Regions from separate parts of the Pseudoalteromonas sp. CH_XMU1449-3 genome, predicted to be linked through region 3. Evidence: predicted binding sites of a transcription regulator. Region 3 holds the regulator's gene; each other region holds the start of a gene.
The links. Region 3 encodes sigma-54, which starts transcription at its own class of promoters, with help from an activator protein. Its sites were predicted from a motif close to GTTGGCACGNNNNTNGNNT; they were not measured.
Positions count from the first base shown of each region.

Region 1: a site for sigma-54 is predicted at 1,867-1,885, ahead of WA256_RS00380 (BON domain-containing protein). Genes of this name have one in related genera too.
Region 2: a site for sigma-54 is predicted at 1,120-1,138, ahead of WA256_RS10930 (LruC domain-containing protein). Genes of this name have one in related genera too.
Region 4: a site for sigma-54 is predicted at 1,008-1,026, ahead of flgJ (flagellar assembly peptidoglycan hydrolase FlgJ). Genes of this name have one in related genera too.

Region 1 covers NZ_JAYMDY010000001.1:84,480-87,792, forward strand. Annotated here, with positions in the region: gene radA (DNA repair protein RadA) at 1-470, shown strand, start outside; gene WA256_RS00375 (hypothetical protein) at 521-1,453, shown strand; gene WA256_RS00380 (BON domain-containing protein) at 1,481-1,819, opposite strand; gene srmB (ATP-dependent RNA helicase SrmB) at 2,047-3,276, opposite strand.
Region 2 covers NZ_JAYMDY010000007.1:162,077-165,389, reverse strand. Annotated here, with positions in the region: gene WA256_RS10935 (ATP-binding protein) at 1-948, opposite strand, end outside; gene WA256_RS10930 (LruC domain-containing protein) at 1,172-3,313, shown strand, end outside.
Region 3 covers NZ_JAYMDY010000025.1:14,858-18,170, forward strand. Annotated here, with positions in the region: gene lptB (LPS export ABC transporter ATP-binding protein) at 1-296, shown strand, start outside; gene WA256_RS19330 (RNA polymerase factor sigma-54) at 404-1,900, shown strand; gene hpf (ribosome hibernation promoting factor) at 1,928-2,215, shown strand; gene ptsN (PTS IIA-like nitrogen regulatory protein PtsN) at 2,219-2,671, shown strand; gene rapZ (RNase adapter RapZ) at 2,672-3,313, shown strand, end outside.
Region 4 covers NZ_JAYMDY010000002.1:326,495-329,807, forward strand. Annotated here, with positions in the region: gene flgJ (flagellar assembly peptidoglycan hydrolase FlgJ) at 2-970, opposite strand; gene WA256_RS04035 (flagellar basal body P-ring protein FlgI) at 1,165-2,259, opposite strand; gene flgH (flagellar basal body L-ring protein FlgH) at 2,272-2,955, opposite strand; gene flgG (flagellar basal-body rod protein FlgG) at 2,971-3,313, opposite strand, start outside.

The DNA of each region.
Region 1 (3,313 bases), on a different contig from region 3:
AAGGTAACCGTAACTTACTACTCGAAATACAATGTTTAACCACAGAAACCGAAGCCGAATTCCCGCAGCGGGTGTGTGTTGGCTTGAATATGAATCGTATCAAGATGCTAACAGGTATTTTACGTAAGCACACAAAAACAAAAATCTTCCACGATACTTTTTTCAACATTGTTGGTGGTTTAAAAATCGATGAGTCAGAGACTTGTATCGATTTAGCATTGGTAGCAGCACTTTTAAGCAGCTTGAACGAATTTGTTGTACCGCGTACCACCTGTATTATGGGTGAGCTAAGTTTAAATGGTGATGTAAGACCAATCGACAGCGGCGTACCTCGAGTTAAAGAAGCTGCGCAACACGGTTTTACTGAGATCTTTATTCCATATCGTAATTACCATAAATCAATGGAAGGCCTTGGTGCTAAGATCACCCCAGTAAAAACCGTGCATGAGCTATTGTCGTTAATAAACTAAATACAATTTGATACACTGATAAAAAATTTACACCAATTAAAGGAAATAAAATGAAGAAGTTAATTATTGCAGCGGTTGTTGCTGCGGCTGTCGGTGGCGTAGCTTACGCAAATTACGCAGCTACACAGGAAGTGAAAAAGGTGGTTGATAAGCAAATCAGTGCGTTATCAATCCAAAGCGGTGTAGAAATTAAATATAGTGATATCTCAGCCAGTATTTTTGATAGCAGCATGCAGTTATCTGAGATCACGGTTTCAAATAGTTTAAGCAATGAGCCTGTTGCAACAATCGATAGTATTGATGTGTCGGGTTACGAAGTGGATGCGGTGCCGCCTCACACAGGTTTTGTTATGAAGAACTTTCGTTTTAGCGATGAATTTTTAGCGCAGCTGCCAGAAAACTCTAATAACAAGCTAGCATCAACAAGCTATAACGTTGACTCATCGCTTGATTATAATAAAGATTCAGGTGATAGCGACTTTGCTCTTAAAGTGACTGCAAATGAGGTGGCTGACGTTAACTTTAATCTTGGTTTAGCTAAAACCACAGCGCTGATGGAAGCATCACTCGCTGTTAGCCAGATGCAAAATGAAGCAGCTGATGGTCAGCTTACTTTAGAGCAGCAGTTACAACAGCAATCGAAGATGATGGCAGCCCTCACTCAGTTAGAGCCACGTAGCATTAATATGTCGATTGCTGATGAAGGTGAGCTTAAAGCGGTTGTTGATAGCTTCTTAACTGCGCAAGGTATGACTCATGAGCAATTTAAGCAAGTCGTTGCGATGCAATTACAGCAAGTACCAGTGAGCGAAGAGCTTGCTACAGCGATTAGTAACTTTGTGAATGGTTTATCATCTTTCTCAGTATCAGCTAAATTACCTGAAGGTAAAACTATGATGGAGATTAATCAGCAAATTCAAATGCTGATGGGTCAACCTGAAGAGCTTGCGAAATTCATCAACCTACAAGCAAGTGGCGAATAATCTCAAGCCTCTTCTGTAAACCTAACCTTAAAGTGACGAGTGATTTAACTTACTCACTTTAAGGTTGTTTTTTATCTGCATCACACCTTGGCTGTGTTCTAAAAATTTCTGTGCTAAAGCGCGTTGAAAGCCCGTTTCTGCAATACCTTTTAGTTCAACAGTTTCACCTTCAACAATCACTTGTAAGTTTTCAATGTGAAAGTTAGGGTTACGAGTTAACTTCTGTAATGCCATTTGCTGTAAGCGCGGTTGCGCAGATGTGCTTGTTGTTAGCACACTAGTATTGGCGCTCACAGTCGTTGCGCAAGCAAGTAAAAACATACAACTCAATAAAGTAAGTACTACGGTTAATTTGAAGCGGCTCATACAATTCCCTCGTTAATCTAGTCTGCTGTGAACTATTGCTGAACCTGTTACAATTATTATTCCAACATTTAAGCTGTTGAATTTTATTGTTTTATTTTTATTGGTGTGATGTATGGGCAATAAAGTGTGAACTAATTACACAGTTAATAAGTAAAAAGGGTATGGCACAAAAATGCCGAGACAAGCTCGGCATTTTTACAGTAATGATGTTAAAGTTAAAACTAAAACTACTTCTTCTTCGTTTTAGCTTTGGCTTTTTTCTTTGCCTTCATTTTTACAGGATCTTTTTTCTTTTTAGATGGGATCTTCGCTTCTTTGTGCTGTGGCTCAAGCCCTTTAATTACTCGGCGTTTCAATTTTTGCTCAATGTAGCGCTCCACCTTACCAACAATTGCCACGTCATGAGCTTCAATAAATGAAATCGCAATGCCTTTTTTACCTGCACGACCAGTACGTCCAATACGGTGGACGTATACGTCTGCGGTACGTGGCATATCAAAGTTGATAACATGGCTGATATCAGCAACATCAATACCACGAGCAGCAACATCCGTTGCAACTAAGATATTGTTGCGACCAGAGTGAAAGTTCTCCATCGCTTTCATGCGCTTGTCTTGTGGCATTTCACCGCGTAACCAAGCTACACGAAGGCCCTCGTTGTTTAACTCACCAACTAATGTTTCTAGGCGCTCACGGGTTTTAACAAACACAATTGCTTTATGAATGTCGTCACCATTTAACGTTTCAACCAACATTTTTAGCTTGTGGTCGTAGTCATCAGCAAGGTGAACCCATTGATGGATTTTGCCTTTCTCTTTGCGTGAAGATTCGGCTTCAAGCAGTGCAGGGTCGTTTAAGATACGTTCTGCAAATAACTCAACGCTGTCACCTTCAAGGGTCGCTGAGAATAAGAAACATTGGCGGCGGTTACGTGCTTCATCACAAATGCGTAGCATTTCTTTACGAAAGCCCATGTCTAGCATGCGGTCAGCTTCATCAAGAATAAGCATTTCAACGTTTTCAGCATGGAAGTTCTCTGTTTCAAGGTACTCCATTAAACGCCCAGGTGTGGCAATGAGAATGTCGTTATTGCTTTCGAAAATTTCTCTGTGTGTCCCGTAGTTTATACCACCTGTTACAACCCCAATTTTAAGATGAGTTTGTGCTGCGAGTAATTCACATTGCTCATGAATTTGATAAGCAAGCTCACGGGTTGGTGTCATGATCAATACGCGCGCAAAGCCAGGATCGCGACGTGGGAAATCAAGCAAGTATTGAATTGCAGGGATCAAAAACGCGGCTGTTTTACCCGTACCAGTAGGGGCAGATGCCAAAATATCACGACCTTGAAGTGCTTCAGGGATCGCCTGTTGTTGAATACTGGTAGGCGTATCAAAACCCATTTTATTAATGGCATTTAACAGCTTGTTATCGATATCAAATTCAGAAAATTGCATAGAGTGACATAAATAGAGGACAATTGAGCCTAATTAT
Region 2 (3,313 bases), on a different contig from region 3:
TTTATCGACTTCGAGCAAATTTATCGCAATATTATGGTTTGCCCAGGCAGTATTTCGTGCGCTGTTATAACTTGCGAACACCTGTTGAGCTTCTTGTGCGTATTCAAGTGCTGCATCGTAGTTTTTTAGCCCATATTCGCATTGGGATAGTTTAACTAAACTATGTCCGATATCAGAAAGTGAACCTGTTTGCCTATCAAAACTAAGGGCTATAATAAATTCGCTCTTTGCTTTTTCGTATTGTTCTAAATCTAAATAACTTTGGGCAATTGAATAACTTATGCCAGCTTGTAACGAGATAGACGGCGACATCTGTTGAATAACTTCACGGCGTTTTAGCTTATATTCGAGTGCAAGCGTTAAGCGGTCTAACTGTTCAAGATTACGCGAATAACCATGATAGAGCATTTCTTTTTGCTTTAAGGTTAATTCGCGATTGTTGTCGTGAATATAAACTTCAAGCAAGTTTAAGGCTGCTTGATACTCGCCAGCATTATGATAAGCACTGACAAGACTCGCCACGGCATCAATTTCATAATGGGTAAGTTGTAAGCGCTGAAATAGGGCGACATTTTGTTGCGATAAATAAATTGCGGTTTCTAAGTCACTTTTTCTATATGCCAACCGCGCTTTCGCTAGATACAACTCGCTGTAAATGGGGGCGTCTTTTTTGTATTTTGGGCCCGCTTCAAGTTCATCAATGATAGTTTGCGCTTGTTGAAATTGGCCGAGGTGTATGTGAACGTGAATTAATCTAACGTTATAACTTACTTGTTCTGCAAGGCTGGCAGACTCAATAAGCTTTTTATCGATGGCTTTTAAATAGTCATATCGTTTTTGGTAGTCACTGATTGTTCTGGCTTCATCAATGTTTTGTTGCAGTGTTGATGCAGAAGCACTGTTCATTGATAAGGCAAAGTACAGAATTACAGAGGCTTTAAGTTTCATAGTGGGGTTTATTATTATTTTTATTCCTAACTAGTCTAGCATGCCATTCTTTTAAGTGGGAATGATTTGCTTTTATAGCTAAAAAGAATTGCATTATGCAACTATGCCTCTTGCATCTTGCAAATACTCAGTCTGATTTTTCATAACACCTTGTTATAGCGTGAGTTATATTTTGGAATGGTTACTGCTTTGAGTAATAACACATCCACAGGAGAGTGTAATTATGAAAAGTAACATACCCGCTTACCTAATAACCGCACTTGCAACAGGCTTTGTAAGTGCTGCACCATTTGAACAGTGCCCTAGTAAAGCATTTTTGATTCAAGGTTCGCCTGCGCAAATGTTTGGCGTTGACCTAGTTTCTGCCAAAACCACCGTGCTTGCAGCGTCATTGGATTTTACAACAGAGGCGAATAACGACAGCGTAAATGCGGTTGGCTTTAATTATCAAGACCAGTACATGTATGGCTTTAGCAAACAAGCCCCGAGAAGTGTTGTACGTATTGGTGACGATTATGTTTTACAACGTTTGATTGTAAATGGTCTGCCAGATACCAATTTTTATGTTGGTGATATTCATGTGAATAGTGAAACTAATCAGGCGGTTTACTATTTATACCACCCTAAATTTGGTCTATATGGCATTGATTTAACAGAAGAGGCCGACGAGTATCAGGCGCAATTAGTTGCAGGCTCAGCGAACTGGAATTTAGCTATTTATGATTTTGCTTTTCATCCACACAGCAATCTTTTGTATGCGGTTGAGTCAAACGGCGACCTTTATGAAATCAACTTAGATAATCAGACACCCACTTTTGTCGCTAACCTCGACATAGCCGGCGATACTGGCGCTAATGGTGCAGGTTACTTTGATGTGCAAGGTCAGTTTTATTTTAGTAATAACCGCAGCGGTAAAATCCATAAAGTAGATTTAAGCACCAGCCCTGTGGTTGGTTATACACCTACCGCTGCAGTGTTCACCTTAGGGCCAACATCGAATCAAAATGATGGTGCACGCTGTGCTATTGCGGAAGTAAAAGTAACTGATAACTCGATCGACTTTGGCGATGCCCCTATGCCATATAAAACAGCGCTTGCTGATAGTGGTGCCCGCCATCTGTTTGACCCTAATGAAGACCAATCAAATTTAGTTTATTTAGGAGCCGTTGTTGATGGTGAAAATATTAACACTCCGGCAGATTTACAGGCTTCACCCGTCGATAGCTCAGATGATGGTGTTAAATTTTTAACTGATTTTGTTGCAGGCTCTACCAGCCAGATAATTGTGACCGCTCCTAATGATAATGGTTATTTATATGCTTGGTTCGATTGGGATCAAAATTTCCAGTTTGATCCAGACGAAATCACAGTAAGTAAATACAGCTTAAATCAAGGTGATAACAGTGTGCTGGTTGATGTACCGAGTGATGCAGTGATGGGAGCAACATGGGCACGCTTTCGTGTAACCGATGGCAGCGAGGCTAACCCAATTACCGCAAGTGGTGGGGTAACAGGCGGCGAAGTCGAGGATTACCCGGTAACAACATATGGAAGTTTGGTATATCCAAGTGAGAATGGCTGGGTAACCCTTGCCTATGAAGATCAATGGCCTTTTGCTGGTGATTATGACTTTAACGATTTAGTTGTAAATTACCGGACTACATTGATTGATAAAGAAGGTCAGGCCATTGGTTACAAAATAGAAGGGGAGTTGGTTGGAATTGGTGCTGATTTTCATAATGGCTTTGCAGTTCGTTTGTATCAAACGATAGCCGATGATGTTAATAAACGAATATTAAGAAGTCAGATAGATACAAGTTCAATAAATTTAACGATAAATGGCGAAATACAATCACATTCTATATTAGAACAAGGGGTTGAAGATGCTATTTTCATTATCATGCCAGACACTTGGGATTATGCAGATAAGCAGTCAAGTTGTAGTTATTTTAGAACTGAAACAGGCTGTGATACCAACAGCAAAGTTTCGTTTAGTTTAACCGTTTCACTTCAAAGTGGAGTGACCACAATTGAAGCGCCAAAATATACTTTAGACCCATTTATTTTCGCGGCTCAAGATCACTATCATGGTGAGTTTTTAGTTGGACAAAACCCACGTGGTTGGGAAGTTCATATTAAGAATCAACAACCAACCGAAAAATTCAATTCACAGTTATTTTCAATCACTGACTCTGATGATGCCAGTAATAGTGCTCAAAGTTATTATTTCCAAACTGAAACTGGTCTACCTTGGGCAATGGAGATTGGCAGTTCATGGGCACACCCAAAAGAGAGTGTTGATATAACACATGCGTATAGTGACTTTAGAGCATTTGCTGAATCAGAGGGACGAGAAAAACCGCTT
Region 3 (3,313 bases):
GCCGTGTAGAAATTGCTCGCGCATTAGCCGCTAATCCTAAATTTATCCTTTTAGATGAGCCTTTTGCTGGTGTTGATCCAATTTCAGTGTTAGATATAAAGAAAATTATTGAGCACCTAAAAAATCGTGGTATCGGTGTACTAATTACTGACCATAATGTTCGAGAAACCCTTGATGTTTGTGAAAAAGCCTACATTGTTTCTCATGGGGAGCTAATTGCATCAGGCACACCTGAGCACGTATTAGCAGACCAAACTGTACGCGATGTATATCTAGGCGAGCAATTCAGGCTGTAACCATTACGCCAGCGACTAGAGCATCTGCTAGACTTATAACAATGACAATAAATCGATAACTGTGTTTATACAGGTATCGATAACTTAAAAAGGATTGTTAGGGATACATGAGGCAATCATTACAGCTGCGCATGGGCCAGCAACTTACAATGACTCCACAACTGCAACAAGCTATTCGTTTGTTGCAGCTCAGTACATTGGATCTCCAGCAAGAAATTCAAGAAGCGCTTGATAGTAATCCCCTACTTGAAGTGGAAGAAGCGGATTACAACGAAGAAAGCACCGGCAAGAATGAGCAAAAAGCGGAGTCTGACGATGTGCAAGTCAGCGCGTCTGCCGAAGAAGCACCTAGCGAGTACGAGCAAGAAAGTAGTGATGCTCTCAATAAAGACACCGTCAGCGATGACTTAGCAATGGATGTTACCTGGGATGAGTACATGAGTGCCGCCCCTTCAACATCGTCAGGGCCAATGCCTGAAGATGAATCTATCTATCAGGGAGCATCAACCGAAACCCTTCACGAATACCTGATGTGGCAATTGCAACTCACGCCATTTAGCCCTACTGATGAAGCGATTGCTGTGGCAATTGTAGAAGCTATCGATGACTCAGGTATTTTAACGGTAAGCTGTGAAGATATCGTCGAAAGCTTTAATCAAAATAACGATGAAGAAGAAATCGAACTTGATGAAGTCGAAGCGGTCTTAAAAAGAATTCAGTTATTTGATCCTGTTGGTATTGGCGCGCGCAGTTTACAAGAATGTCTGTGCATTCAGTTACGCCAATTCGATGCTGATACGCCATATTTAGCTGAAACTAAAATGGTTTTATCTGAGCATATCGAATTATTAGCGAGTCGCGACTATCGAACTTTGATGAAAAAGACTAAGCTTAAAGAAAATGAGCTTAAAGAAGTGATGACGCTTATTCACAGCTTAAATCCTAAGCCTGCGGATAGCATAGTACGCGAAGAATCTGAGTACGTTATACCTGATGTATCAGTAAAAAAAGTAAAAGGCCGCTGGGTAGTCGAGTTAAACCCAGATTGTATGCCAAAGATTAGAGTGAACAGCCAATATGCAGCTATGTCTCGCTCTGTTAAATCAAGTAGCGACAGCCAATTTATTCGCTCTCACTTACAAGAAGCAAAGTGGTTTATTAAGAGCTTAGAAAGCCGTAACGATACGCTATTAAAAGTGACCAACTGTATCGTTCAACAACAACAAGCTTTCTTTGAGCATGGCCCTGAGGCAATGAAGCCGATGGTGCTAAATGATGTTGCTGAAATGGTCGAAATGCATGAATCGACGATTTCACGGGTAACAACGCAAAAATATATGCATACCCCACGGGGTATTTTTGAGTTGAAATATTTCTTCTCAAGCCATGTCAGCACCGAAAATGGTGGTGAGTGTTCTTCTACAGCAATACGCGCTTTAATCAAGAAGTTAGTCGCTGCAGAAAACTCAGCTAAACCATTGAGTGATAGCAAAATTGCAGATATATTGGCTGAGCAAGGAATTAAAGTAGCTAGACGTACAATTGCAAAATATCGTGAGTCTCTAGCAATACCTCCGTCTAATCAGCGTAAAAGTCTGATTTAGACGTTTTACATAGAAGGAAAAATGCTTATGCAACTAAATTTAACTGGTCGTCATGTAGAAATCACAGATTCATTAAGAGACTATGTAAACACCAAGTTTGCAAAACTAGAAAGGCATTTTGACCATATTAATAATGTTCATGTCATTCTAGATGTAGAAAAATTAAGCCAAAAAGCAGAAGCAACTTTACATGTAAACGGAGGCGAATTGTTCGCTTCTACAGAACATCAAGATATGTACGCAGCCATTGACTCACTGATCGATAAACTTGATCGCCAAGTCATTAAACACAAAGAGAAATTAGCTCGACATTAAATTATGAAACTAAGTTCACTTACTAACCAGGACTGCAGCAAAGCTGCGGTCCTTTTTAATAGCAAAAAAAGAATTCTTGAATATATCAGCGAACTGGCCCACCAGCAGCTTCCTCATTTATCGCAACAAGATATCCTAGATGCTTTACTCAACCGAGAAAAACTAGGCAGCACCGGCATTGGCCGAGGTATTGCTATTCCACATGGCCGAATGAGCGGCGCAGATGAGCCTCATGCATTTGTGATAGTGAGTGAATCCCCTATTAATTTTGATGCAATTGATAATCGTCCAGTTGATATTTTTGTGGCACTCATCGTACCAGATGGTGACTGTCAGCTTCACCTAAAGACCTTATCAACAATTGCTGATAGACTTAAAGATAAAGAATTTTGTAAACAGCTGCGTAGTGCTACTACCGATCAGCAACTGTTTCAGGTCATATCAGCAGAGGCATAAATGGAATTAATAATTATCAGCGGTCGCTCAGGCTCAGGTAAATCGGTCGCTTTACGTGTACTTGAAGACTTAGGCTATTATTGCGTTGATAATATTCCGGTTAATTTACTGCCATCGCTCGTACGAAGTGTGTCTGATAACTACGATAAAATAGCGGTCAGCATCGACGTGCGTAACTTACCGAAAGAGCAGCAAGAATTTAATGATATTCTTGAGTACCTGCCAGGTTTCGCAAACCCAACACTATTCTATTTAGACAGTGATGACCAAACTCTGATCAAGCGCTTTTCAGAAACACGCCGCTTGCATCCACTATCTATTGATTCTTTGCCGCTTGATCTGGCTATTAAACAAGAAAAAATCCTGCTTGATGTGTTGATCACTCGCGCTGACTTTATGATTGATACCACTGATCTGAGTGTTCATCAGTTAGCAGAATCAATTCGCGAAAAGATTTTAGGTAAAAAAGATAAAAAGCTGATTATTACTTTTATGTCGTTTGGCTTTAAGCATGGTATTCCAAAAGAAGCTGACTACGTTTTTGATGCACGCTTTTTACCTAACCCACACTGGGAACCTGATTTAAAGCCACTAACAGGCCTTGATCAACCAGTAAAAGATTACCTAGCTAGCCACAGCATA
Region 4 (3,313 bases), on a different contig from region 3:
CTTAACGTACCAATGAAGCAGCGACGCTTTGAAGCTCAACGCGCTTCAATACCTGCTTAATTTTATCGGCATAATTTGGATCAGTTGCATAGCCTGCTTTTTGTAACGAATCTAAAAAGGCTGCAGGTTCTGCGGTATTATTAAGTGCTTCTTGATAACGTGGGTTTTCATTTAAAAAATCCACAAAGTCGTTCACACTATCTTTAATCGATTGATAAGAGCGAAAACTTGCTTGCTTTTTAACTGGCACACCTTGTTCAAATTCAAGCGTGACTTTGCTTGCTTTATCACCTTGCCAGCTCCTATCCGATTTAATATTGAATAAGTTGTTACTACTTGTGCCATCAGCTTTACTGATGATGTGTTTACCCCAGCCCGTCTCAAGTGCTGCTTGAGCAACCATCACAGCTGGGTTTAAGCCAATTTTCTCAGCCGCATTTTTAGCGTGCTCCCAAACAGAGCTAATGAAAGACTCAGCATCTTCAAAGCGATTTTCTGATTGCTCGTTCGCTGATGTATCCTCGACAGCTTGTGGTTTAGCCTTAGCCTCAGTAGTGCTATCAACAGCACCGCTTGCGCGTTTATCACTATCAAAGTTAGCCGTCGTTCTAAGTACAGAACCTGGGGTAAACTCTTTACCGTCTGGCGAGAGTTGCTGAACAATCAAGTCAGCTAGACCCAACGAGCCATTTGATGAAAGCTCAACCGACATTTGTTGGTCATGCATCTCTTCAAAAAATTTAACGCCGCTTGAATTAAATGGGCTGTCTTTATCTTCGAACGCTTCATTTGCTTTACGCATACTTTTAAGCAGCATCTGAGTGAAGATAGATTCAAATTGTGCCGCCGCTTTTTTCAGCGCCTCTTTTGACGCATCGCTAGAGGCATCACTTTTTAAGGCATTTTGACGTAATGAGTCTAAGTTGCCTAAATCAAAAAAGTTTTGCTTGTCGAGATGATTAGTATCCATCAGCTTTTTGACACAATAGTTAATAATGAAAATTAAAATGCAAAAATTGCGCCAATAAAAAACTTTATAAATGAATGGCTAATAACTTATACAGGAATGGAGTAACTTCAGAGCCAAGATTTTGGCTGATGTTTATACACTGAACGATTTAAGAATTACTAAAACAAAAAACGCGCTCGAAAGCGCGTTTTAATTTAAATGATAACCAGTTGCCCGTTTATCGCCCCCGCTTCTTTTAAAGCTTCAAGGATTGCCATTAAATCACCCGGTGCGGCCCCAACTTCATTGATTGCACGCACGAGATCATCAAGATTAACACCTGGATTAAATACAAAAGCACGTGAATCATCTTCGTTCACATCAATAATACTTTGATTGGTAACGGTAGTTTCACCATCACTTAAAGCATTTGGCTGTGACACATTTTGCTGCTCAGCAATGGTGACCGTTAAACCACCATGTGTAATCGCCGCAGGCTGTAGCTTCACGTTTTTGCCAATCACTATTGTGCCTGTGCGAGAGTTCACAATAATTTTTGCTGCTGTGTCTGCTGGCTTAAACTCTAAGTTTTCAAGTGTCGACAAATAAGCAACACGTTGAGAAGCATCACGCGGTGCTAACACTCGTACTGAAGCTGCATCGATTGCCTGAGCGCTGTCAGGACCCACTAAATCATTAATCGTTTGCTCTAAGCGTTTAGCCGTTGTGAAATCAGGACGATTTAAATTAAAGGTAATGTAGTCACCTTGCATAAACGGGCTCTTAATAGCACGCTCTACAATGGCACCGTTTGGAATACGGCCTACTGTGGGTGTGTTAATAATTACACGGCTACCGTCTGCCCCTTCAGCACCTAGACCTCCTACAACTAAGCTGCCTTGTGCAATCGCATAGGTATTGCCATCAACCCCTTTCAGGAAGGTTTGTAATAAAGTACCGCCACGTAAACTACCCGCACTACCGATAGACGAAACCGTAATATCAATGGTTTGACCGGGTTTTCTGAATGCCGGTAACTCTGCATGTACAGCCACAGCTGCAACATTTTTAATCTTAGGTTTTAAGCTATCAGGTAGAGTAATACCAAAACCATTCAGCATGGCTTTAAAGCTTTGTTGAGTAAATCGGCTTTGTTCACCTGTGCCTGGCAAACCGACAACCAAACCATAACCCACTAATTGGTTTGCGCGCACGCCCTCAACCATAGATACATCTTTGACTCGCTCAGCCTGTGCAGAAAACTGCAGGCTAATTAAGCAAAGAGCGATTATGTATTTAAACCCATTCATGACTTTATTCCTCTAAAATGGGAAAAGCGAACTACTAAAGAAACGAGACAGCCAACCTGCACTTTGCGTTTCTTGAATTTGCCCTTTACCTGAGTATTGAATTCGCGCATTAGCAATACGGTTTGATGTGACCGTGTTATCTGCTTGCACATCTTCAGGACGAACTAAGCCTTCAAGGCGAATAAATTCTTCACCGGTATTCAAAGTAAGCCATTTTTCACCACGAATAACCAAGTTTCCATTAGGTAAAACACGCATCACATTGACAGAAATATCACCAAATAAGCTATTTGATTGGTTAGACTTTGAATCACCTTTAAACGATGCCCCAGAACCAATACCAAACTGAATGCTATCACCACCAATATTCACAGGATTGCCACCAAGCCCAATAACAGGGTCTAAACTAGCGTCCGTTTCTTTATCGGTTTCGGTTTTAGCGGCTTTGGTGGCTTGCGTTGATTCTTGCAATTTAACCGTGATGATATCACCAGCGCGCAATGCCTTTTTATCTGAGTACAAGTCATCTGCTGAATAACTATCAAACAACGAACCCGTTGGTACCATTGGCTCTGTTGTTGGCTCCGGATACATAGGCGCATAGTAAGGGTCATCCTGAACCACATGATGATTTTGCGTTGTCATACAACCACCCAGCATTAATGCTGCCGATGTGACTAAGATAATATTACGCATGCTGCCTCCTACCCATTAAAGCTGTTGATTGATGTAACTAAGCATTTCATCAACCGCTGAAATCACTTTTGAATTCATTTCATAAATTCGTTGCGTTTCGATCAAGTTAACGAGTTCTTCTGTTACATTCACATTAGACGTTTCTAGAGAACCTTGAACCACAGTACCTAAACCATCGATACCTGGGTTCCCTTGCACAGGTGCACCACTCACAGCGGTTTCGGTGTACAAGTTTTGCCCCATTGGCTCAAGACCTGATGGATTAATAAAGTCACTAATTGTTAGCTGACCAATTACCACGTTCTCTGCTTGTCCTGAAATACGTACCGACACTTCACCGTCTTGCGAAACAGTAATT